Linked DNA regions of Algoriphagus machipongonensis. The protein of the gene in region 1 interacts with the protein of each later gene in a pairwise test. Links are inferred from orthologs where the notes say so. Each region holds a gene or a part of one and is shown on either strand. Other genes may lie near its edges.

The links.
Region 2: the proteins of ALPR1_RS05240 (region 1) and rlmB interact in binary tests that used the Escherichia coli proteins (3 or more experiments, as listed by UniProt). The link is inferred for Algoriphagus machipongonensis from one-to-one orthologs.

What each region holds. Positions count from the first base shown.
Region 1 is NZ_CM001023.1:1,182,931-1,194,999, forward strand. Bases 8,308-11,158 are described here. They hold ALPR1_RS05240 (bifunctional ADP-dependent NAD(P)H-hydrate dehydratase/NAD(P)H-hydrate epimerase), read left to right. Parts: upstream 8,308-8,923; coding sequence 8,924-10,393; downstream 10,394-11,158. Other genes in these bases: ALPR1_RS05235 (MFS transporter), read left to right, coding at 8,308-8,918; ALPR1_RS05245 (MFS transporter), read left to right, coding at 10,447-11,158. Also shown: ALPR1_RS05185 (glycosyltransferase family 2 protein), read left to right, coding at 1-564; ALPR1_RS05190 (TatD family hydrolase), read left to right, coding at 561-1,337; ALPR1_RS05195 (asparaginase), read left to right, coding at 1,334-2,401; ALPR1_RS05205 (hypothetical protein), read right to left, coding at 2,925-4,151; ALPR1_RS05210 (TlpA family protein disulfide reductase), read right to left, coding at 4,148-4,642; ALPR1_RS05215 (MotA/TolQ/ExbB proton channel family protein), read left to right, coding at 5,243-6,052; ALPR1_RS05220 (hypothetical protein), read left to right, coding at 6,108-6,437; ALPR1_RS05225 (ExbD/TolR family protein), read left to right, coding at 6,439-7,074; ALPR1_RS05230 (ExbD/TolR family protein), read left to right, coding at 7,076-7,540; more of ALPR1_RS05235, read left to right, coding at 7,605-8,307; more of ALPR1_RS05245, read left to right, coding at 11,159-11,634; ALPR1_RS05250 (DUF3667 domain-containing protein), read left to right, coding at 11,693-12,069. UniProt on the Escherichia coli protein: Bifunctional enzyme that catalyzes the epimerization of the S- and R-forms of NAD(P)HX and the dehydration of the S-form of NAD(P)HX at the expense of ADP, which is converted to AMP.
Region 2 is NZ_CM001023.1:1,824,740-1,836,956, forward strand. Bases 1-2,999 are described here. They hold rlmB (23S rRNA (guanosine(2251)-2'-O)-methyltransferase RlmB), read right to left. Parts: upstream 1,889-2,999; coding sequence 1,112-1,888; downstream 1-1,111. Other genes in these bases: ALPR1_RS07875 (KpsF/GutQ family sugar-phosphate isomerase), read left to right, coding at 1-10; ALPR1_RS07880 (mannose-1-phosphate guanylyltransferase), read left to right, coding at 19-1,092; ALPR1_RS07890 (GWxTD domain-containing protein), read right to left, coding at 1,861-2,999. Also shown: more of ALPR1_RS07890, read right to left, coding at 3,000-3,096; ALPR1_RS07895 (class I SAM-dependent methyltransferase), read left to right, coding at 3,158-3,931; ALPR1_RS07900 (glycosyltransferase family 117 protein), read right to left, coding at 3,998-6,982; trxA (thioredoxin), read left to right, coding at 7,154-7,474; ALPR1_RS07910 (MBL fold metallo-hydrolase), read left to right, coding at 7,560-8,981; ALPR1_RS07915 (YeeE/YedE family protein), read left to right, coding at 9,174-9,755; ALPR1_RS07920 (DUF6691 family protein), read left to right, coding at 9,768-10,253; ALPR1_RS07925 (MFS transporter), read left to right, coding at 10,504-11,664; ALPR1_RS07930 (acyl-[acyl-carrier-protein] thioesterase), read left to right, coding at 11,674-12,217. UniProt on the Escherichia coli protein: Specifically methylates the ribose of guanosine 2251 in 23S rRNA.

The DNA.
Region 1 (12,069 bases):
AACACCCTAGGAATCATCAAGATTGTGTCGGATTGGGGTGGACACACCACTGGACTAGGCAACAATATGGTTATTTCCAGAGAGGCATATTTGACTTCGGGAGGTTTTCCCGGCATTCCACCAACTTTAACAGAGGATTTGGAAATCGCCAGATTAATAAAGGATTCGGGCTATGAGGTGCATCAGCAAGTAAGTCCTAATATGCTTGTTTTTACCAAAGAGGAGAATTCCTGGAAGGGCCTTTTGAGTCAACGTACGCGATGGATGAAAGGTGTATTGACTTTGCCTTTGGGATGGAAACTAGCCTTGGGTACCCATCTCTTATTTTTCATTGCAATTACCTACTTATTTGTTCAGAATATTGCCTTTGGGCTTTCCATTTGGGTAGTAAAGATTCTTCTACAATCCTTGTTTTTAATTCAAGTTTCCAAGAGAGCCGGAAGGAGACTTTTCTGGGCTTGGCTACTTTTATATGATTTTTATTATTTGCTTGCAAGCACACTTACTATTCTTTATTATTTTTGGCCTTCCAAAATCACGTGGAAATCGAGACAATACCCATGAACCTAATAGAAACACATGCCCATATTTACTCTAAGAAATTTGATGCTGACAGGGATCAGGTGATAGAGGATATCCGAAATGCTGGAATCGAACGTGTCTATATGCCCAATGTGGATGTGGAAACGATAGATGCCATGCTGGAGTGTGAGCAAAAGTACCCTGATTTGTGTATTCCGATGATGGGATTACACCCATGTGATGTGAAGGAGGATTTTCATGAGCAACTCCGCGTGATGGAAGACTGGTTAAATAAGCGTCCATTTGCTGCAGTTGGAGAGATTGGCTTGGATCTTTATTGGGATAAAACTTTTTTCGAACAACAAAAGGAAGCATTGAAAATTCAGATTTCCTGGGCAAAGAAAATGGAACTTCCTATTGTTTTGCATTGTAGAGAATCGATGGATGAAACCATTGAAATTATCAAAGAGGAACAGGATGGAAACTTAAAAGGCATTTTCCACTGTTTCACCGGATCAGTAAGTCAGGCAAATGAAATTATAGACCTTGGATTCCTGTTAGGAATTGGAGGAGTTGCTACCTTTAAAAATGGAGGTTTAGATAAAGTAATTCCAGAGATTGGTTTAGAGAGTCTAGTTTTGGAAACAGATGCGCCCTATTTGGCGCCTGTTCCCAATAGAGGGAAAAGAAACTCACCGGCTTACTTGCCACTTATCGCAGAGAAAATCGGAGATTACCTGTCGATTTCGAAGGAAGAGGTGGCGAAAAAAACGAAATTGAATGCATTGAACTTATTCAGGGAGCTTGAGCAATGAATTATAAGATAGTAAGATTAAATACAGGGCTTCGCACAAGCAAAACCTCATCGGTATTGATTATTTATACGGGAGGAACTTTAGGGATGGCATATGATGATTCAGGTTCTCTTGTCCCGTTTAATTTTGGTCAGATTCTGGAGAAAATACCTATTCTCTCGAATATGAATATTGCGATTACCGTGATTTCATTTCCCGAACCTATTGATTCATCCAATGTGTCCATGAGTCACTGGAAGGACATGGCTTATATCGTCTATGAAAACTATGATAGCTACGATGGATTTGTGGTATTGCATGGTACGGATACGATGGCATATTCTGCATCCATGATGAGTTATATGCTACAGGGATTGAATAAGCCGGTGATCTTTACGGGAGCACAGCTGCCCATTTCTGCTATGCGTTCAGATGCAAGGGAAAATTTGATGACCTCTTTAGAGATCGCTACTGCAAAAATTAATGGTAAGCCGATTGTTCCTGAAGTATGTATTTTCTTTAATCATATGCTTTTGCGTGGAAATAGATCCAAAAAAGTACAGTCAGTCCATTTTGATGCATTTGAGTCAGAGAACTTCCCTCCTCTGGCTGAGGCAGGAATTGTCATTGATTACAATACCGCTGCTATTCGACCTTATCAGCCACAAGAGGAGTTGGTTTATATCAACAAGCTTGACAATCGTGTGATGGTTCTTAAGCTTTTCCCAGGCATTACAGCGGATATTATGGATGCCTGCTTTGCGATAAAAGGGCTTCGAGGAGTTGTTTTGGAGACCTATGGATCAGGAAACTCTCCCAGTGAGGGTTGGTTTATGGAGTCTTTGGCCAAAGCTGTGAAGAAAGGATTAATCATTTTGAATGTTTCTCAATGTAATGGGGGTCGAGTGATCCAGGGGAGGTATGAAACCAGTAAAGAGCTGCTTAATGTGGGAGTGATCAGTGGAACAGATATGACCACAGAAGCTGCCGTAACAAAACTGATCTTTTTGCTGGGTCAACATCAATCTACAGAAGAAGTCAAAAAGAAATTGGTCGTGCCTATGGCCGGTGAAATGACAGCCTAAAAGTTAAAATCAGGATTTTTTCAAGTAAGTCTTGGAAACGGATTTAATAATATTTTTCTTTGCACTCCGATTTGCAAAGGCAAGTCTAGATTAATCCTACAGAGAGGTGTCCGAGTGGTTGAAGGAGCACGCCTGGAAAGCGTGTATACCCGTGAGGGTATCGAGGGTTCGAATCCCTTCCTCTCTGCAAAACAAGCCTTTTCGCCTAGCGAAAGGGCTTTTTGCTTTTTAGCCGTCAAGCTTGCTTGAGTGGCTAATGAGCAAAAAGACCAAAACGAATGAAGTGAGTAGGCTTGGGTTGCAGCCCACCTCCCCTTTGGGAAAGGCGAAGCCAATCCCTTCCTCTCTGCAAAACAAGCCTTTTCGCCTAGCGAAAGGGCTTTTTGCTTCTTAGCCCAAGAAGTAAAGTTCACTGTAGGGAGATTCGCGAGAGGTCGTGCGGCATGGCTCTCTTATTTCAATTTGTCAAACTTAGGAGTTGGGATTCTGAGAGAATAGATCTTTTTATGTATCAAACCCTTTATTAAAAAGCCGTTTTTGCTAGACTAGCAGTCTTCACCTGATTTTGATCTCCAATAACTTCCGTCCAGGCAAAGTAGATGTTCTCTTTAAAAATTTCCATTTGAGGGAAGCCGCTCTTGCGGGCAGGATCTATTGGAGTGATCTGAATAGGATTGCCCATTCCTCCATCGGTAACTTTTGCAGCTTTAAAATAAGTTTCCTCTCCTTCAGTTTCCATCCAGGTTAGGATTGCTGAGTGATCATCCAAAAGTGCTACATCCACTCTTCCTAATGCATCTGAGCCACTGACTTGGATTGGCGCGCTAAAAGATTCCCCAGCGTTTCTTGAAAAGGCTACCTTTACTTTGGGTTCATTATTTACTCCGGTAAACCAGGCTACAACCACAGTTTTACCTTTTGCATCTACTTTGGGACCGTTTACTGGACATCCATTGATTTCCCAGCCGTCTGAATGAACCGGTTTAGGTGTGGCCCAATGGCCATCAACTAATCGTGTGATATAAATGTCCCGAACTTCTGAATCAGATCGATCTCGATATACCACGATAGGTCCATTCTCGGTGATGGCAGTGGTAGTTTGACAGCAATCGCAGGTCCTGGAATCTAACTCAACTTCATCGGTAATGCTTCCATCCAAATGAACTGTAGCTGCTCGAATCGACATAGCGCCTCCTCCATGTTCATCATGATCATGCCCTTCCGACATTCCAGTGTTTCTTCCGTCTAGCCAAGTGATAAAAAAGGAATCGGTACTATAAGGTACAGCAGAGACAAACCCATGTTCGGTGAAAGTAGAATCGGTATGTAGAGGTAGATTTATTTTCCAGCTTGAATCATTATTCTTTAATAGGTTCAGCTTCACATCATATGAATACGTTCCTCTGGATGATTTTTGAAGAAAATGAGTCATCAAGTGACCCTTGTTTTCAGTAATGGATGGAAAATCTGCCCAGTTGATAAACCAATCAGAACCTTGGGTAATTTTCTTGGGTACTTGCCATTGATTATCTGTCAATTGAGAATATCGCAACTCAGTAGTAGAGTCATTAAGTTTTTTTACCCAAGAAATCACCGGCCCATCTGATCCTGTAAAAAGATAGGGAAGAGAAGTTTGCTCGGTATCAGGGAATGGGATTGCTTTTAAAGAAGCATCTTCTTTTTTCGACTCAGCGCATGAAAATAAAACAGCAAGGATAAATCCTAGGTGAAATGACTTATGTAACTTCATTTGGGAAGATTTAATATTTCCTGAATCTCTTCTTCTGAACCCCAATTTATTCTGCCTGTTTTGGAAAAAGTTTTTTCACCTTTTTCATTGAATACAAATGTGGTGGGGAGGGCATAAATTTTCAGGTTTGTGAGCGCTTCTTTATATCGAAAGGATTCAAGGTCAATTTTCTTTTTCTCCAGAAAATCGTTGATTTCTTCTGTAGTCTCTTCTGATACTAAGAGTACCCTGAAATTATTTTGCTCTAAGGTTAACTCTGCTTTTTCCAAAGCTGGAAGTTCCTCGATACAAGGTTTACACCAGGTAGCCCAAAAATGCACCACTAGTTTTTGATCTTCAGAATCGGACAACTTAAATGCATTGCCTTCCATATCCTCCAGTTTATCCTTCAGCATCCTGAATTCTGAACTCTTGATATTTTCAGAAGAGGATTTTTGGCAAGCTGATAAAATGAAGCTTAATAAAAACAAGAAGAATAAAGATCGGAGCAAATTACTGTTGTTTAAAGTAGAGAATTGAAATTAGGACTTTTTCCCTTAGTCCTGAATAAGCATAGTGAATTTTGAAGTCTGGATTTCGGAGCAATAAGATAGAAGAGCCAGAGTTTCAGGATATACTATTAAGATTTGGGCGAAGTGTAAAATTTATTTAACGTGAAATAAGAAGATTAAAGAATAATTAATGTTAAAAGATTTTAGGAAAGTTTGTTTGAGAAATGGATAGCGAATCATTTTTTGTAACTTACTTACGAAATCGAAAAGTTTTAAAAGGCTTATAAACGTTTAGGTAGAGATGTTTTATCTCTATTTAAATATTTGAGACAAAGGCTCTAAAAAGATTGGATTGAGCTTTATTTTCTAGATATTTGAAAGAAATTACCGAAAGTATTGAGATTATAGAACCTTTTACAGTCCAAAGGAATATATTCCGCTCGTGTAAAAATTGCTCCGTTTTCAGTTTGAAAGCGGGATTTTTCCAAAAAATCTAAAAGAGTCCATTGTTTTTTGAAATTAAAAAATGATAACTTTAAAACTCGATTTTAGTGAAGAAACCATTTAACCTTTATCAAAAGTCTATTTAAAAATCAAATTATGAGAAAGTTAATCGCTTTGTTCATGCTTGCAGGTATCATGTTTGTTCCTGTTTTCGCAAACGCACAAGAAGCAGAAGCTGATTCTGCAGCTCAAGAAGAAATGGCTCCTGTAGTAGAAGAACCTGCTGCATCATCCACAATTGTAGACGACGAGATCGTCGCAGAGGAGCAAAGCTTCCACCAAGTAGTAAAAGAGAAGTTTATTGAGGGAGATCCTTTGTACATGACTCCAGTATTGATCTGTTTAATCTTAGGTCTTGCTGTAGCTCTTGAAAGAATCATCACTTTGAACCTTTCTACTACAAACACCAAGAAATTATTGGCAAAAGTTGAAGATGCGCTATCTTCAGGTGGAGTAGAAGCTGCCAAGGATGTAACTAAAGGCACAAAAGGCCCAGTTGCTTCTATTTTTACTCAAGGACTAATGAGATACTCAGAAGGTATCGAAATGGTAGAGAAATCTATTATTGCTTACGGTTCTGTTGAAATGGGTAGATTGGAAAAAGGTCTAGTTTGGATCTCTTTGTTTATCTCTCTTGCTCCAATGTTGGGTTTCATGGGTACAGTAATTGGTATGATCGGTGCATTTGACTCTATTGAGGCTGCCGGTGATATTTCTCCATCTTTGGTTGCTGGAGGTATTAAAATTGCCCTTTTAACAACAGTTGCTGGTTTGATCGTTGCGATTATCCTTCAGTTGTTCTACAACTATTGTGTTGCAAAAATTGACTCTTTGGTTAACGACATGGAAGATGCATCAATTACTTTGGTGGACATCTTAGTGAAGCACAAATTGACTGGTAAGTAAGCCGTCAAAACCTTGCGTTTCAATAAATTAAGTTAACCCCAAAGAAAGCTACATTATGGATACTTATGACATTTTATTATACGGTAGTTACTTACTCATTGCGGTTGGAGCATTCGTTGCAATTGTAATGCCTTTGATCAAGTCTTTGGATAATCCAAAAAGCTTGTTGAAGACAGTAGTAGGTATCGTAGGCATTGCGGTGTTGTTCTTTATTGCTTATTCAATATCAAGTAATGAAGTACTTCCAAAATTTGAAGCTGATCCTTTTAACCTAACACCGGGAAGTTCTCAGTTGGTAGGTGGAATGTTGATCACTACGTACATCCTTGCGATTGTTGCCTTGGTAGGAATCGTATTTACTGAATTAAATAAAGCGATAAAGTAATATGGCTAGAAAGAAAAATAGAATGGTCCAGGAGGTCAATGCAGGTTCTATGGCAGACATAGCTTTCTTGCTCCTGATCTTCTTTCTCGTCACTACTACTATTGCATCAGATAAGGGTATTTTGAACGTACTTCCACCTAAAGTGGATCCTAACGTTCCGCCACCAGACATTCAAAAGAATGAGCGTAATATTTACACCATTCTTGTCAACGCGAACGATGATCTTCTTGTAGAAGGAGAGTACAGAGAAAATGCCGATGGATTAGACAAAGATGTGAAGGCTTTTGTTTTGAACTTCGGAGCTCCGGATGAAGAAGCAGCTGCTCTTTACAATTCCTTGCCCGCATCTCTTCAAGCAGAAGCAGCAAGAAATCCTGAATCTTCGGATCATCCAAGTGAAGCCGTTGTTTCCATCAAGACAAACAGAGGTACTAGCTATGAAAAATACCTAGAAGTCCTTGACTTGGTGAAAAAAGCGTACTTCGATATCTATGCAACTAGAGCGAACTTAACAACAGATGAGTACAGAGCTCTTGGTGGTAAAGATGACGCAGAACAAGCGCTTATAGACAAAGGGAAAGAAGGCATTGCGATGCAGATTTCCATTGCAGAACCAGATAAACTAGGAAGTAATTAATATGGGAAAGTTCGGAAAGAAAAATAAAGTCTCTGAGAATATCCCAACGTCGGCGTTGCCGGATATTATCTTCATGCTTCTTTTCTTCTTCATGGTAACTACCGTGTTGAGAGATCAGGAGATATTGGTTGAGCAAAAGATTCCTCAAGCTACCCAGCTTCAGAAATTGCAGAAGAAAACGTTGATCTCTTACATGTTCATTGGAAAGCCAAAAAACGTAGCCTTGTATGGTTCTGAACCAAGAATTCAGGCAAACGATGCGTTGATGAATCCAAGTGATATTGTTCAATGGGTAAACCAGGAAAGAGATTTACTACCTGAAGCAGATCGTGGAGGAATTACCATTTCTTTGAAAGTGGATAAAGATGTAAAAATGGGTCCTATCTCTGATGTTCAGACTGAGCTTAGAGAAGCAGATGCCCGAAGAGTTCTTTACGCTTCCGTTGGGAAAGTGGCAAATAACTAATAAATACTACTCTGTAAATAGAAAGCTATCCCTTAATTTGGGGTAGCTTTTTTTGTTTATACTCATGCTAGCAACTCTTAAGAATAAAAAGAAGGTCCAAAACGGTTGGGCAATGTATGATTGGGCCAATTCGGTATATAGCCTTGTCATCACTTCTACCATTTTCCCTGTTTATTATAACAGCGTAACCAAGTCCTCAGACGGATCGGATTTAGTTAGTTTCTTTGGAATAGATATGATCAATACGGTCTTATACTCCTATTCTATTTCCTTCTCTTTTTTAGTTATTGCCCTGATTTCTCCCTTGCTTTCTGGAATCGCGGATTCGACAGGAAAGAAACTGGGTTTTATGAAATTCTTTGCCTATATGGGTTCTATTTCCTGTGTGGGGTTATTTTTCTTTGATGGGAGTAATCTTGAATTTGGTGTCATTGCTAGTGTGCTGGCAAGTATTGGGTACGCAGGAAGTATTGTGTTCTATAATGCCTATTTGCCTGAAATATCGGAGGAGAAAGAGTATGACTTTTTAAGTGCCAAAGGTTTTGCTTTGGGCTACATAGGATCCGTAATTCTTCTGGTGGTGAATTTATTGATGATTCAGTTTCCATCATCTTTCGGTATTCCTGATGATGGGATTGCAGCTAGACTTTCCTTTTTAATTACAGGTATTTGGTGGGCTGGATTTGCTCAAATTACCTTCAACGTATTACCCAAAAATCCCTATGGTAGAAATGTGACCCGAGAAATTTTATCCAAAGGGTATAAAGAAATTAGAAAAGTGTTTTTTGAGGTTCGAAAGATTGGCGTGATGAATAAGTTCTTGGCCTCATTCTTCTTTTATTCCATGGGCGTTCAGACGGTGATGTATCTAGCTGCAAGTTTTGGAGATAAAGAGCTTGGCTTGCCTGGAGATCAATTGATCTTGACCATTTTGATCATTCAGTTTGTAGCCATCATAGGAAGTTACTTTTTTGCTTATATCTCAAAAAAGTATGGGAATAAACCGAGCTTGGTAATCATGGTTTTGATTTGGATTCTTATCTGTGGGGCTGCTTATTATGTTTACTCCGTGTATGAATTCTTTGCTCTTGCAGTAGTGGTTGGTCTGGTAATGGGAGGGATTCAGTCTCTGTCTAGGTCTACCTTTTCTAAACTGATTCCAGAATCGACTACGGAACATGCATCTTATTTTAGTTTTTATGATGTGACAGAGAAATTGGCGATTGTAATTGGTACATTTTCCTATGGAGTAATTGAGCAATTGACAGGAAGTATGCGTAACAGTTCTTTATCATTAGGAATCTTCTTCTTGGTGGGACTAGGCTTCCTTTTATTAGTAACAATTCCCAAAACTCAATTGAATTCTAGTAAAACATAAAAGTGATGCTGAAGATTATTGAAGGTGAACAAGTCAAAGTACTTGATAAAAAACATATAGAAAATTCTGGTCAATCCAGTCATGAGTTGATGGAGTTGGCAGCCATTGGTTTTACCAAATGGTTTCTACATCAAAAATCCTTTCGTAAGGAGCATGTGTATATTTTTTGTGGCGCAGGGAATAATGGTGGAGATGGTTTAGCCATTGCCCGAATCTTAGTAAACCACGAATTTCAGGTAACAGTCATTCCTTGTTTTGAGGATGAAAATAAACTCTCTCACGATGCAAAGCTAAATTGGGATCTATTACCCAAATCAGTTCATAAACTTAGCCTTGAGGAAATTGGTAATCCACATGACGCTGTGTTTATAGATGCGTTTTTAGGGGTGGGATTGAAAGGTAACCTAAGGGAGAGTGCTGTTCCCATCATTGACAAGATCAATGCGATGGTTGGCCCCAAAGTGGCAGTTGATATTCCGAGTGGTTTGCCATCCGAATCTACTTCAGATAGTGTAGTAGTAAAAGCTGATTATACTTTGACTTTTGCCTTCCCAAAGTTGAGCTTGCTACTACCGGAAAATGCAGCGTATGTTGGGGAAATGGAAGTTGTTGATATCGGGATTCCAGAAGATGAATTTCAGGAGTTTACTTCCCAAAAGTTTTTCATTTCTGCTAAGGATATTCCACAGCTTCATCCACAATTTAACCGGTTCTCCTACAAAGGAGATTATGGCAAAGTATTGATTACAGGTGGAAGCCCAGGAAAAATGGGGGCTTTGATCCTTTGTGCAAAAAGTGCACTACGATCTGGATCGGGATTGGTGACATGTCATGTGGAAGATACCGAAAGGCATATTATTCAGACGGCCGTACCTGAAGCCATGGCCACCTGGGGTTTAATTGCGAATCTTGACTATTACGATGCATTGGGAATAGGTCCTGGCTGGGGTCAAGATGGAAAGGCTCATTTGTTAAAGCAAATACTTGGAGAATACAAGAAGCCAGTTGTCATTGATGCGGATGGCTTGAACATACTTGCTAGAAAAAAAGAACTTTTAGAATCTGTTCCCAAAAATTCTATTTTGACACCGCATCTGGGAGAGTTTAAGCGATTGGCAGGAGAAAGTGAGAATCATTTGCAGCGTTTAGAAAAGGTAAAAGAATTTTCTGCCAAGCATCAGCTTATTGTGGTTCTAAAGGGTGCTAATACCGTTATCACTCTTCCGGATGGAAGACAATTGTTTAATTCCTCAGGAACGAAATATATGGCTACAGGAGGCTCGGGTGATGTGCTTACAGGAATAATTACTTCTTATTTAGGACAAGGTTACAGTCCTGAAAATGCAGCAATTTGCGGTGTTTATCATCATGGTTTAGCCGGTGAGTTCGCTGGAAAAGATAAAAGAAAGGGGCTTATTGCTTCAGATATTATTGATGCTATTCCCGAAACTTACCGTCTATTGGATATTCCCTGATTGGTTATAACATTCAAACAATAGTTTAGGGGTTGACCTACCTAATTTTTCAGATGAAAAACGAAAGACTTTTACTCTATACCTTAGCCCTCATCAATTTTGTGCACATGGTGGATTTTATTATCATGATGCCCTTAGGTCCTCAATTGATGAGGATTTTTGAAATTAGCCCGAGGGAATTTGGCTTGTTAGTTTCTTCCTATACTTTCAGTGCGGGCTTTTCGAGTTTTTTTGGAGCTTTCTTTTTAGATAGATTTGATCGGAAGAAAATCCTGCTGGTGGTTTATGTAGGATTCACTTTGGCAACCCTTGCCTGTGCTTTGTCTCCAAGCTATTCAATTTTACTGATTTCCCGAGTTCTATCTGGCTTGTTTGGAGGATTGACTTCCGCATTGATATTGGCAATTATAGGGGATGTAATTCCAAATGTAAGAAGAGGTGCTGCTATGGGATTGGTAATGGCTGCATTTTCAGCTGCTTCTGTGCTAGGAGTACCTCTGGGATTGTTTTTGGCCAGTATTTCCAACTGGCATACTCCTTTTTTTATTTTGGCGGGAGTTTCATTTCTTAGCTTGGGAATGATTTTAAAATTTATTCCTTCGATAAGGGAGCATTTAGATCAAGGGTATATCAGGCCGAATCCGATTTTGGTGGTATCCAGAGTCCTCCAAGACAAAAATCAAATGCGGGCAATTAGTCTTTCTGTGATGATGATGTTTGGTCAATTTATGATCATCCCATTTCTTAGCCCTTATTCAGTTTCAAATATTGGTTTTTCAGAGGTACAATTGACCTACATCTACATAGCTGGAGGAGCCTTTACCATTTTTACTTCCCCTTGGGTAGGTAAACTTTCAGATAAGTATGGTAAGCTAAAAATATTTACAATTTTCATGAGTTTGAATGTGATCCCTATTGGGATCATCACACATTTGGGACAAACTCCCATTCCATATGTACTTTTAGTGAGTACCATGTTTTTTGTAACTTCCAATGGCAGGTTTGTGCCTGCAGCGGCATTGGTGACAGGAACGGCAAAACCTGAAAATCGTGGCAGTTTTTTGAGTTTTAATTCAGCAGTTCAACAATTGGCGATTGGTGTAGCTTCTTTAATTGCAGGTTTGATTATTGGTGAAACGACCTCTGGGGAGTTGACCAACTTCAATTATGTGGGTTATCTAGCAATCGTATTCAGTCTATTATGTATTCCTTTAGCTAGAAGAATTAAAGTAGTCAGTTAAAAAGAGTGGGTTGAATTGAATTTTAAATTCAACATGGATAGAAAATAAATTCATATCGATGGAATCTAAGGTTAATTCTTGTGTACGATGCGGTGTAGAACTCAAGGGTAAATATTGCTCTAATTGCGGTGAAAAAAGGATTGAAAGTGAAGATAAAAAGCTGAATCATTTTTTGGAAGAGGCCATTTCTTCAGTTTTTGTTGCTGATGGGAAATTTTTTAAAACGATTAAATTACTTCTAACTAACCCTGGAGAACTCACCAAAAGTTTTGTTTTGGGTATAAGGAAAAAATACCTTTCGCCACTTCAGCTTTTCTTTTTTGCAAACCTGGTTTATTTCATTTTTCCTTTTATATCCACATTCAATACTACCTTGGATGTTCAATTAAACAATCTTCCCTATAGTAATTCAATCCGTCCGATAGTAGAATCCTA
Region 2 (12,217 bases), 630 kb from region 1 along the record:
AATCGTATAAACCCAAAGATGCAGAAGAAACCCTATATAGTAATTATGGCAGGGGGGATTGGCTCCAGATTTTGGCCATATAGCCGAAATGCCTGCCCAAAACAATTTTTAGATATTTTAGGTACAGGCAGGACTTTACTGCAAATGACTTTTGATAGGTATCTGGACGTATCAACTATTGATAAGTTTTTTGTTGTCACCAACCAGAGCTATTTCGATCAAGTACGGGAGCAATTACCCGAACTGGATGAGAGTCAGATTCTCACCGAGCCTCAAAGAAGAAATACTGCTACTTGTATCGCTTATGCGACTTATAAGATTCAGGCTTTAGACCCTGAGGCAAGTATGATTGTGGCTCCAGCAGATCATTTAATAACCCAAGAAAAAAAGTTTCATTCAGCAATCTCGAAATCTTTATTAGCAGCAGAAGTAGAGGGAAGACTGATCACCATGGGGATTAAGCCGAATCGGCCGGAAACAGGCTATGGCTATATCCAATACTTGGAACATGGAGAAGAAGGGGTGCACAAAGTGAAAACTTTTACAGAAAAACCGAATGCAAAACTCGCCAAGACATTTGTTGAAAGCGGTGATTTTGTATGGAATTCGGGAATGTTTATTTGGAAAGCCAAAAGTCTGGTTGCTGCCTATGAAAAGTATATGCCGGATGTTGCGGAGGTTTTTTCTGAAGGGAGAAATCAATTGGGAACCGAAAGAGAACCAGAATTTATTCTCAAAGCTTATTCCTTGCTTAAAAATATCTCCATTGATAATGGGATAATGGAGCAATCAGAAGACGTCTATGTGATTCCTACAGAGTTTGGATGGTCAGATTTGGGTTCCTGGAATAGTCTCTATGAGCTAAAGGAGAAGGATAAGAACAAAAATGTGGTAGAGTCCAATGCGGTGCTCTATGACACGCATAACTCCTACATTAAAGTGGATGGTAATAAGCTTGTCGTAGTGCAGGGACTTGATAATTACTTGATCAATGAGACGGATAATGTCCTCTTGATTTGCAAGCTAGATGCTGAGAATAAGTTTCGGGAATTTGTGGCGAATGCCAAAAAGAAAGGGGAAGACTATGTTTGACTCCCCCTTTTGAATTTTATTATTTTCTGCGCTGCCTCATGGCTTCGTAAATTGCCACGCCTGCAGATACAGAAACATTTAAACTTTCGATTTTACCAAGCATAGGGATATTCACTTTTTCATCAGCAATTCCCATCAACTCATTAGAGATTCCATCTTCTTCAGAACCCATGATCATGGCTACTGGAGAAGCGAAATCTGCTTCATACATATCCTTATCAGACTTTTCAGTGATAGCCACCAAGGTTAAGCCCATCTTTTGTAAGTCTCTGCAGGTATAGAAAAGGTTTTTGACACGAACGACCGGAAGGAAGTTCAATGCTCCAGCAGAAGTTTTAACTGCATCAGAATTGATCTGTGCACTTCCTTTGGATGGAATGACGATCGCATCTATACCTGCGCATTCTGCAGATCGAGCGATGGCGCCAAAGTTTCTTACATCTGTGATTCTATCCAGAATCAACACCAAAGGAGATTTTCCAACCGAAAAGCAACTTTCGATCACATGATCTAAGGAAGCATATTCGATGGAGGAAATATAAGCTACGACCCCTTGGTGATTTTTCCGTGTTACTCGATTTAATTTTGCATCTGGTACACGTACCACAGGCACTGCATTCGCTTTACAAACCTGCAGCAATTCTTTTATTAAATCATTATTCAGCTCTTTTTGAACAAGAACCTTGTCCATTTCTTTTCCGGCATGAATAGCCTCCATGACTGCTCTTGTACCAAAAATAAAATCTTTTTCTGTAGCTCCTTTTTCTATTAGAAAGCCATCCTTCCGCTTCTCCATATGGAAATGTTTTTGAACCAAACAGGCTGATAAGCTCTGGAGCGGTTCAGCGAGTAATAGTGTGGGGTGAGAATATTCTTTACGCGTACAAAAGTAAAGCGAATTTTTGAACTCCCGCTAATTCCTCCGTAAGACCATACCTCTCTATCCAAATAAAAATTTACTTCTGAGGGTGGACCCATTACAATGTAAACCATGCCACGATCCGTTTTCCAACCTTCTTTAAATTCTGTGAAAAGGATATTAGCAAACTCCACCTGTCTGAAATACTCTTTAATCAGCTCCTTAGCAGTGTCTGGATTTCGTGTTAAATTATACCAATATTGATCTAGCGCTTTCTTTTTGTCTTCTGCACTAAGTAAAGTCTCATGTTCTTTTCTGGTGGAAATATAAGTCACCATTTGTACCATTTCATCCCAATCCCTCACTTTAGGAAAAGCCTCATGGGTCGTTTTGATCATAAACCCTGAAGCATCTGAAGTATCCTGCTGCACAAAATAATACCCTTGATTCTCTAAACTTTCCGGAACATTGGTTAAGAAGTCTCCCTGATCAACCACCTCAAGTTCCTTGGGAACAGGGGGAGACTTGGTTTCCATCGGTGGATAAGGGATTTCAAATGACACCGGATAAAAGAATTTATGCAGGCTTGGACCTTTTGGGGAGTTAAAGAGTAAGGATTGTCCTGAGTTAAGGAAGTTCTGGTCAAAAGGGACATCATTTGCGTAATAGGCTCCGAAAGTAGGCTGGTCGTATACAAAGGAACTTTTCAGATCTATATGGTAATAATATTCGTCTCCTTGACGGGTATCAAGAACTGTCAACAAGGCAATAGCAACCTCCTGGCCTTCTGGGATAGTAACGGTTTTTTCAAAATACCAATGCCTATCCGTATCGGCAGTTAAATCGTTCTCGGTTAATAAATTTACTTGATCATCTAATATCTCCTCTTCATAGCTATCCAAGACAGAATAGGAAAAGCTGAACGCGTTAAATGATGGGTTTTCTTCTATTTTTTCCACCACCATCTGCAATTTAAATTCGTTCGAACCTAGTTTAATGGGGATGATTTTAAGGCCTAATCTGGAGTACCTGGAATATCGTAGCGCCTGATTGAGGTTAGAAAGTTTCTTTTGTGGAAAAGCTGAAAAAACGGTCCCTATACTTAATATGGAAAAAAGCAGGAGGAATTTTAGTTTAAGCTTCATGGAATGATCTTATCGGGTTTTGAAAATTAAGCTTACTTTTGCCAAAATAGTAAAATTTTGTATGGCTACCTATACAACGGAAATCGCATCTGATAAGTTAATCAGTGACAATCCTATTCATCAACGATTACTCAAAGCGTACATTGCAGCTCAACCCTGGATTTCAGGTAAATTACTTGAAGTGGGATGTGGAGAAGGCAGGGGAGTAGAAATACTTTTGCCCCATGCTACCGGTTATTTGGGGATCGATAAAATTCAGGAAGTGATCGACATGCTTCATGAAAAACACCCGGGTGTTGATTTCAAACAAGCAGTTATCCCGCCGTTTAAAGGTATAGGAGATAATTTATTTGATACCGTGGTGAGTTTTCAGGTGATCGAGCACATTGAAAACGATCGATTATTTTTAGAGGAAATTTACCGAGTGTTAAAGCCAGGTGGAAAAGCTATCATTTCCACACCAAACATCAATCATACCTTATCTAGGAATCCCTGGCATGTAAGAGAATATACTCCTCAGCAACTCATTGATTTATCAGCAAGTATTTTTGATGAGGTGGAGGCAAAAGGTGTTGGAGGAAACGAAAAAGTTTGGGCTTATCATGAGGCCAATAGAAAGTCTGTTCAGAAAATTATGCGTTTTGATATATTTGACCTTCAACACAAGCTTCCTGCAGCGATTTTAAGAATGCCCTACGAGATCCTTAATCGAATGAATCGAAATAAACTTCATAAGCAGACGAGTAATGCAGTGGAGATTACTCATGATGATTATCCAATTGTAGAAGACCCAAAAAATGGTTTGGATCTATTTTACATTTTAAAGAAGAAATAAAAACCATTTCTAATAAAAAAAGGGGCTGGAATTAATTTCCAGCCCCTTTTTTTGATTTAGGTAACTTTATCTTCTGTCAATCTGCGTAGGAAGGGCTTCTTGACCTAGATATGCGGAAAGCCGGGCTTTCAATTCGTCTGCTTTTTCTTGATAGCCACGCTCCTCGAGAAGAGGGATGAAATATCGAATCATTTCAATAGATATCATCATTTCGCGATCATAGTCCCTATTTTCAAGGGTATAAAACTCGATCATATCCAATGATTTTTTGGAAACTTTATCGATGATGTCCAGGGCTTTATCTTCCTCTCCCACCTCAAAGAATAGAGGGACAGATTGCCCACTGGATAGGTCATATGGAATAGATTCGTTTGGCATCACTTCCAAGCCATAGTTAAGCAGCTCTGCGGCTTTGTCCATTTTGTTTTCATCAAGAAGTGCTATGGCAATGTTGTTCAAAGCACTTCTATGATTAGAAGCAAACCTTCTATATTCTTCATCCTTATATGCATCGGGATCATCCATGCCTCTGAATGCAAATTTCTCCATGTAATTTTTGAAGGCCAAATCTGCATTCACCAATTCTTCACGAATATATTCGGGTTTCTGAATAGGGAGTAGTCTGTAAGTCAATCCTTCTTGAACCACATGGCTTTCTAGGTTGATTCCAATCGTAGATAAGGAAGTGTTGTTGAAGTAGATGGGTCGATCCCAATTATTTGTAGTGATTAAATCAATTAACATCAAGGTGCCTTTGGTCATGTATTGACCATTGACTCTTAAATTGATTTGTGGAGTAAATAAGGACGAGAATTCCTCTGGAATAATATCCTTGTTAGCAACGGAAGCACTATCCACATCTAAAATCAAATTTCTAGACGGAACCATGTTGACAACACTTTTTCCGCCAGAGTTGACATTTAATCTTGGGTCTCCCTCATTTAATAAGGATAGATAAGCTTTCACTGAAATTGCAGAGTTTGGCTTCTCATCACCCGTAACATAAAGGACATCATTAGTGCCTTTTTGATATCGCTTAGGGTCTAGACTAAATGGTAATGCTTCAGATTCATTGACGTCTCGGGTCATCTGTTTTACATACCAGTCCGTATCAAAATAACTCAATACAATCACACGAACGTCTGTACGGAAACCTTCTACTTCCTGTACATACCAAAGCGGGAACGTATCATTATCTCCTCCGGTAAACAAAATGGCATTTGGCGCACAGGAGGCCAGGAAGTTTCTTGCAGAATCTACAGAGAAATATCTCCCTTGTCTATTGTGATCATCCCAGGTTTGACTTGCTACCAAGCCTACTACAGGGAGGGTTAGGAGTGTAGCAATCACACCAGCCGTAGCCAGGTTCTTGTTCATTTTCCCTATTCCATGGGCAATTCCCATAACTCCCATACCAATCCATATGGCAAAAGCATAAAAACTACCTACATAGATATAATCACGCTCCCTAGGTTCGATGGGAGGGGAATTCAGGTAGAGTACCAGAACTACACCCATCATTAGGAATAGCATTAAATTGACATAGAATGATTTCGGGTCATATTTTGCTTGGAAAAACATACCAACAACCCCCAATAATAAAGGGAGCATCAAGAAGTTGTTATGACCTTTATTTTCTTTGATATAGTCGGGGAATTTATCAGAGAAGGCATCGGTAATTCCAATCCAAGGAGCATCGGAGAAGTCACTTTCCCTTCCCGAGAAGTTCCACATAAAGTACCTCCAGTACATTTTGCCCAGCTGATGCTTGAACATAAAGTAAAGATTATCTCCAAAAGTGGGGTCTTGTCCTTCTCTAAGTCCTAAAACCTGTCGGTAGATTCTTTTGTGATTCTCTTGAGTGGAATAGACTCTAGGTAGGATCGTGGTTTTGTTTGGATCATAAATGTTTTTTAATCCATAATCCACAATCTCATATTTGTCTTCTCCTTTCATGTATACCGGGTCACCCTCTTCTTGATCTACAAGTTTGGCGGTGAAGTACTGACCATGCATTAAAGGTCTATAGCCATACTGCTCTCTTTTCAGGTAAGAAACATAGCTAATGATGTCTTTGGGAGCATTTTCGTTTATGACAGGATCTTGATTGGCTCTGATGACAATCAAGGCATAACTACTATAGCCAATAAGAATAAATACCAAGGAAAGTAAAGCAGTGTTTAATGTGGCGTTCTCCTTACTTCTGGAATATTTATAGGCGTAAAATAGAGCGCCAAAGAATAGGATTGCGAAAAAGACAATTCCAGAACCGAAGGGTAATCCCAAGGAGTTAACAAAGAAAATCTCCATGGAACCTGCCAGACTAGGAAGGCCAGGAATAATCAAGTTGTTGATAATTATCAGGGCAAATCCACCGATAAACATCGCAATCATGCCTCCTTTGAAGTTCGGCTTATCATACTTTTTAAAGTAGTAAATCAAAGCCAAAGCTGGTAGTGTCACCAAGTTGAGCAAGTGAACACCAATAGAAAGTCCCACTAAATAGGCAATGAAGATCATCCATTTATTCTCATCTCTAGGGTCTTTGATCACATCCCATTTCAAAAATGCCCAAATCACGATTGCAGTAAAGAAGGAGGACATTGCGTAAACTTCCGCTTCTACTGCAGAAAACCAGAAACTATCTGTGAATGTATAAAGCAAGGAGCCTACGATACCTGCTCCCATTAAAGAGATCACTTCTCCTTTACTTTCTTTGCCTTCTTCCATTTTATATAGTCTTCTACCAAAAAGGGTTATAGACCAAAACAGGAATAGGATGGTAAAGGCAGAAAAGAGTGCACTTCCGACGTTCATCCAATAGGCTACTTCCAGCACATCACCTAAAGCTAGAAAGCTGAACATCCTATAGACAAGCAGAAAGAAAGGTGCTCCAGGAGGGTGTGGTACCTGAAGTTTATAAGAAACCGCGATAAATTCTCCTGGATCCCAGAAGCTAGCGGTCTGTTCTGCTGTCAAAATATATACGATCGCGGCTACGGCAAAAACTAGCCAGCCGGTTAAATTATTGATTTGCTTATACTTGAGCATTAATTCTGGATATTAGACTGGCGAAAATAAAAAATTAATCGCCAACTAGGGATTTTTTAGCACTTTTTAAAACTTATAGGTCCAGAATGGAAAACGTCCTAATGTGATAAAAATTACTGTTTCGAACCGATTGAGGGTTTACCTTTGTTGTGTTAATTAAATAATAAGACCATGAGCGCAAAACCAAAAACATTCCAGGAGCTAATAGAAGGAGATAAGCCAGTATTGGTAGATTTTACTGCTACTTGGTGTGGACCTTGCAAAATGATGCATCCTATTTTGGAAGATACCGCTAAACAGCTGGGCGAAAAGGTGAAAATTCTAAAAGTAGATGTAGATAAAAACCCTCTAGCTGCAAGCAAATTTCAAGTTAGAGGAGTGCCAACATTAATATTATTCCAAAAAGGAAAAATTCTTTGGAGGGAATCTGGCGTTGTTCCTACGCATCAATTGGTCAAGACCATTGAAACCAATATCATGAGCAATGCTTAGGCTTCATGTGACAAAAGTCATTTAGTCTGGGGAAATCCCTTGATATATTTGTAATAGAAATTGAAAGAATAAAAAAATAAGTGATATGAAAATCGAGCAAATTTATACAGGTTGTCTAGCTCAAGGAGCATACTACATCGAGTCTGATGGTGAAGCAGCAGTGATCGATCCATTAAGAGAAGTGCAGCCTTACATTGAGAAGGCTGAAAGAAGAAATGCTAAAATCAAATATGTTTTTGAAACGCATTTTCATGCTGATTTTGTTTCTGGACATCAGGATTTGTCAGCTAAAACCGGAGCTCCGATTGTTTATGGTCCAACGACTATGAAAATGGGCTTTGACGCTACAGTGGCTGAAGATGGCCAGGAGTTTCAAATAGGTAAGGCGAAAATAAAAGTGATCCATACCCCAGGTCATACGATGGAAAGTACCTGCTACTTGCTTTATAATGAGGAAGGGAAAGAGGAAGCTATTTTCACTGGAGATACCTTATTCATAGGAGATGTGGGAAGACCTGATTTAGCACAAAAGGTGGTAGAAGACCTGACCCAAGAAAAATTGGCAGGACATCTATATGATTCCTTAAGAAATAAGATCATGCCTTTACCTGATGATTTGATCGTGTATCCGGCACATGGAGCAGGATCAGCTTGTGGTAAAAACATGAGTAAGGAGACTTCAGATACCTTAGGAAATCAAAAGAAGACCAACTATGCTCTTCAGGATATGACCAAGGAGCAGTTTATCAAAGAAGTGATCACTGGATTAACACCTCCACCTGCATATTTCCCACAGAATGTGATGATGAATATCGAAGGATATGATAGCATTGATGAAGTGTTGGAAAGAGGAGTAAAACCATTATCTCCTGCACAATTTGAGGCAGCAGCCAATGAAACTGGCGCATTGATCTTGGATACCAGATCTCCTCAGGTTTTTGCCAAAGGCTTTGTGCCTAATTCTGTGAATATTGGAATTGACGGAAGTTTTGCGGTTTGGGTAGGAGCGATGATTCCTGACTTGAAACAAGAAATTCTTGTAGTGGCAGAAGAAGGAAGAGAAGAGGAAGTGATTACCCGATTGGCTAGAGTAGGCTATGACTTTGCGCTTGGATATCTCGAAGGAGGAATCGATTCTTGGAAAAAGGCAGGGCAGGAGCTAGATCAAATCGAATCTATCGGAGTGGAAGAATTAGTGAAAAGAAAGAAAGAAAATCCTGATCTGAATATCTTAGATGTAAGGAAAAACAGCGAATTCCTTTCAGAACATGTAGTGGATGCAGAAAATGCACCATTGGATTACATCAATGAAAGCATGCTCAAAGTAGACAAGGATAAAACTTATTACGTACACTGTGCAGGAGGATATCGTTCTATGGTCTTTAACTCTATTTTGAGAGCTAGAGGTTATGATAATCTGATTGATGTGGATGGTGGATTTAAAGCCATTAAAGAGTCTGGTGAGTTTGAAGTGAGTGATTACGTTTGTCCTACCACATTGCTATAATGTGAGAAAAGTTGCGAACACCCATAAATGGCAGGTCGCAAGATCTGCCATTTTTAGTTTCAACCTAAATTCTGTGATAAAAGTCACGATAATCAAGAAAGCATATTCTGAACTTTGTAATTTAGTAACTATAGGGAATCGTCTTTTCCCAGACCTTAGAAAAATTGAATAAAATTCAAAAAAATATAAAAAATGGATCAATTGATAGACTGGATCACCCAGCCATGGCCTTGGTATGTGGCAGGACCCTTGATAGGGCTAACTGTCCCGATACTTTTGCTGATTGGAAATAAAACATTTGGTATTTCATCTTCCCTGCGTCATGTCTGCGCTATGTGCGTTCCTGCAGGTATTCCTTTCTTCACTTATAACTGGAAGAAAGAAATGTGGAATATTCTGTTTGTAATAGGCGTCTTAATTGGTGGCTTTATTGCAACAAATTTCTTGGCCAATCCAAACGATTTTGTTTTAGCAGATCAAACCCGAGCTGATTTAACGGCTCTTGGAATCACAGATTTCTCAGGCCTCATGCCATCAGATATTTTCCAATGGGATAATCTGTTTACGGCAAAAGGACTTCTTTTCTTCGTGTTTGGAGGATTCTTAGTGGGGTTTGGAACTCGATATGCCGGAGGATGTACATCAGGACATGCGATCATGGGAATTAGCTCTCTGCAGTGGCCATCGCTTTTAGCCACAACATTCTTTATGATCGGAGGCTTTGTGATGACTCATCTATTGATGGAGCCTTTAATGAAACTAGTTGGATATTAATCGAGGAAAGCAATGATAGTAGAAGAGAAGAAAAATAAAGTTGAAGTTTGTGATGCACCTAACTCTCAGCAAAATGTAGAAAAAGGCTTATCCCTAGTGAAGTATATGATAATTGGGATCCTCTTTGGGATTGTCTTTGTCAAAGCCGAAATCATATCCTGGTTTAGGATTCAAGAAATGTTTCGTCTCCAGTCATTCCATATGTATGGGGTCATTGGTTCTGCGATTATTACTGGAATTATTTCCATTCAGATTATCAAGAGATTTAACTTGAAGTCGATTGCTGGTGAAACCATCAACATACCTAAAAAGGAGTTCCGTAAAGGTCAGATTATTGGAGGGTTTATCTTTGGTTTGGGATGGGCAATAACCGGTGCCTGCCCAGGGCCTTTGTTTGCTCAAATAGGGTCGGGCTTTTTAGTAGTTTTTGTGACCTTGATTTCCGCTATTGCTGGAACATGGGTCTACGGAAAATTTTCTGACAAGCTTCCAAATTAAATTTAAAAGCTTGAATTGCTAAAGCCGCTTTCTGTGAAGGAAGTGGCTTTTTTATTGAAAGACCTTGCGGATAATAAATCGAATCAAAAAAATAATACAGATGATGATGCTTCCTACAATGACAAATTCCATGAGATATTTTTTTCTACTAACAGAAATATAGGGGAATAGTTTCTATTCCTTTTTTTGTTTTAGGGTTCGTTCGGGATAATCTTTCTAAATTTCGGAGCCTTAAGACCTATCCAATTGTATGAATTCCCTTTCCAAGCGCAGAGTGGCCCTGGGGGCCTTTTTCTTTTTTGTAGGGCTATGTTTTGCCTCCTGGGCTGCAAGAATCCCCGATATTCAAGCCAAATTTGATCTTTCAGAAGGGCAGTTAGGAACATTATTACTGTTTCTACCTTTGGGGTCTGTGATCGGACTCCCTATCGCCGGCTGGGCAGTACATCAATTTGGAAGTAGAATTGTCATTATGGTGGGTGCCATTGCCTATGCTTTGACATTGCCACTTATTGGCTTAGCACCTTCAACTTGGTTGCTGGTACCGGTATTGGTTTTTTATGGGATGCTCGGAAACACCATGAATATTTCCTTGAATACTCAGGCCTTAAATCTAGAAGATGAGATGGGAAAAAGTATATTGGCCTCTTTCCATGGACTCTGGAGCATGGCGGGATTTACAGGAGCTGGCATAGGGGCGCTAATGATCTATTTGGGTTTATCTCCAGCAATTCATTATACCGTGGTTGCAGGAATTTCATTTATTATTATTCTTTCAGCTCAAGGCTATATTATCAAGGAAAAAGCAGCAGCCTCTGAAGGAGGAATGGTCTTGAAAAAACCTGATGCATTATTGCTCCGAATTAGTCTGATTGCATTTTTAGGGATGATGTGTGAAGGATGTATGTTTGACTGGTCAGGAGTTTACTTCAAAAAAGTGGTGATGGCCGATCCTTCATTGATTGCATTAGGATATGTGGCTTTTATGGGGACAATGGCTGCTGGTAGGTTTATAACAGATAAAGTGGCTGCTAGATATACCAAAGTGGAAGTCATCCAAGTGAGTGGAGTTTTGATCTTTGTTGGATTGACTTTGGCAGTAGTTTTTCCCACCGTAGGCATAGCTACGTTTGGCTTTTTATTAGTAGGCTTAGGAGTAGCATCGATTATTCCTCTTTCTTATAGCATCGCGGGAAGATCCAAATTATATGCGCCAAGCGTCGCCTTGGCTTTGGTTTCTACGATTTCATTCTTCGGGTTTTTGTTAGGGCCTCCATTGATTGGCTTTATTGCAGATTTATTTAACTTAAAAACCTCCTTTGCGATGGTGGCTGTGAGTGCTTTGGGAATTACCTTGCTTTCTAGCTTCCGTAAAGCGGTATTCTTGATTCCCCAAAAAAGTAAAACCTAATCTGAATAGATGAGTCATCCTTCTACCTTTCAATATGAAAAGGACTTCGAAATTGGTTCTTTTCAAGTACATCCAGACGGTAAAACCAGATTAAGTTCTGTAGCGGATTTATTTCAGGAGATTTCCTGGCGCCATGCGGATTCTGCTGATTTTGGGAGGAATCTCTTTGAAGAAAATAAAATGTGGGTGCTTTCGAGAATGGATTTTCATTGCTTTGAATTTCCCTCTTGGGGTGATCGAGTTAAGGTTTACACAGCTGGCCGTGGAGTAGAAAAGCTTTTTGCTTTCAGGGAGTTTTTGATGACAGATTTAGAAGGAAAAGTATTAGTACAATGCATGACTTCTTACCTTTTGCTGAATATTGATTCCAAGCGACCAGTTCGCCCGGAGACTGCTTTACCAGGTCATCTTTTTGATCCTTTGGAAAAGCCAGAATGGCAATCTGAAAAAGTAGAAGTAGGTGGGGAATTACTATTCACTGAGTCCAGGAAAGTCCGTTATTCAGACCTGGATCTTTATGACCATGTAAATAATACAAGCTATATCCAATGGG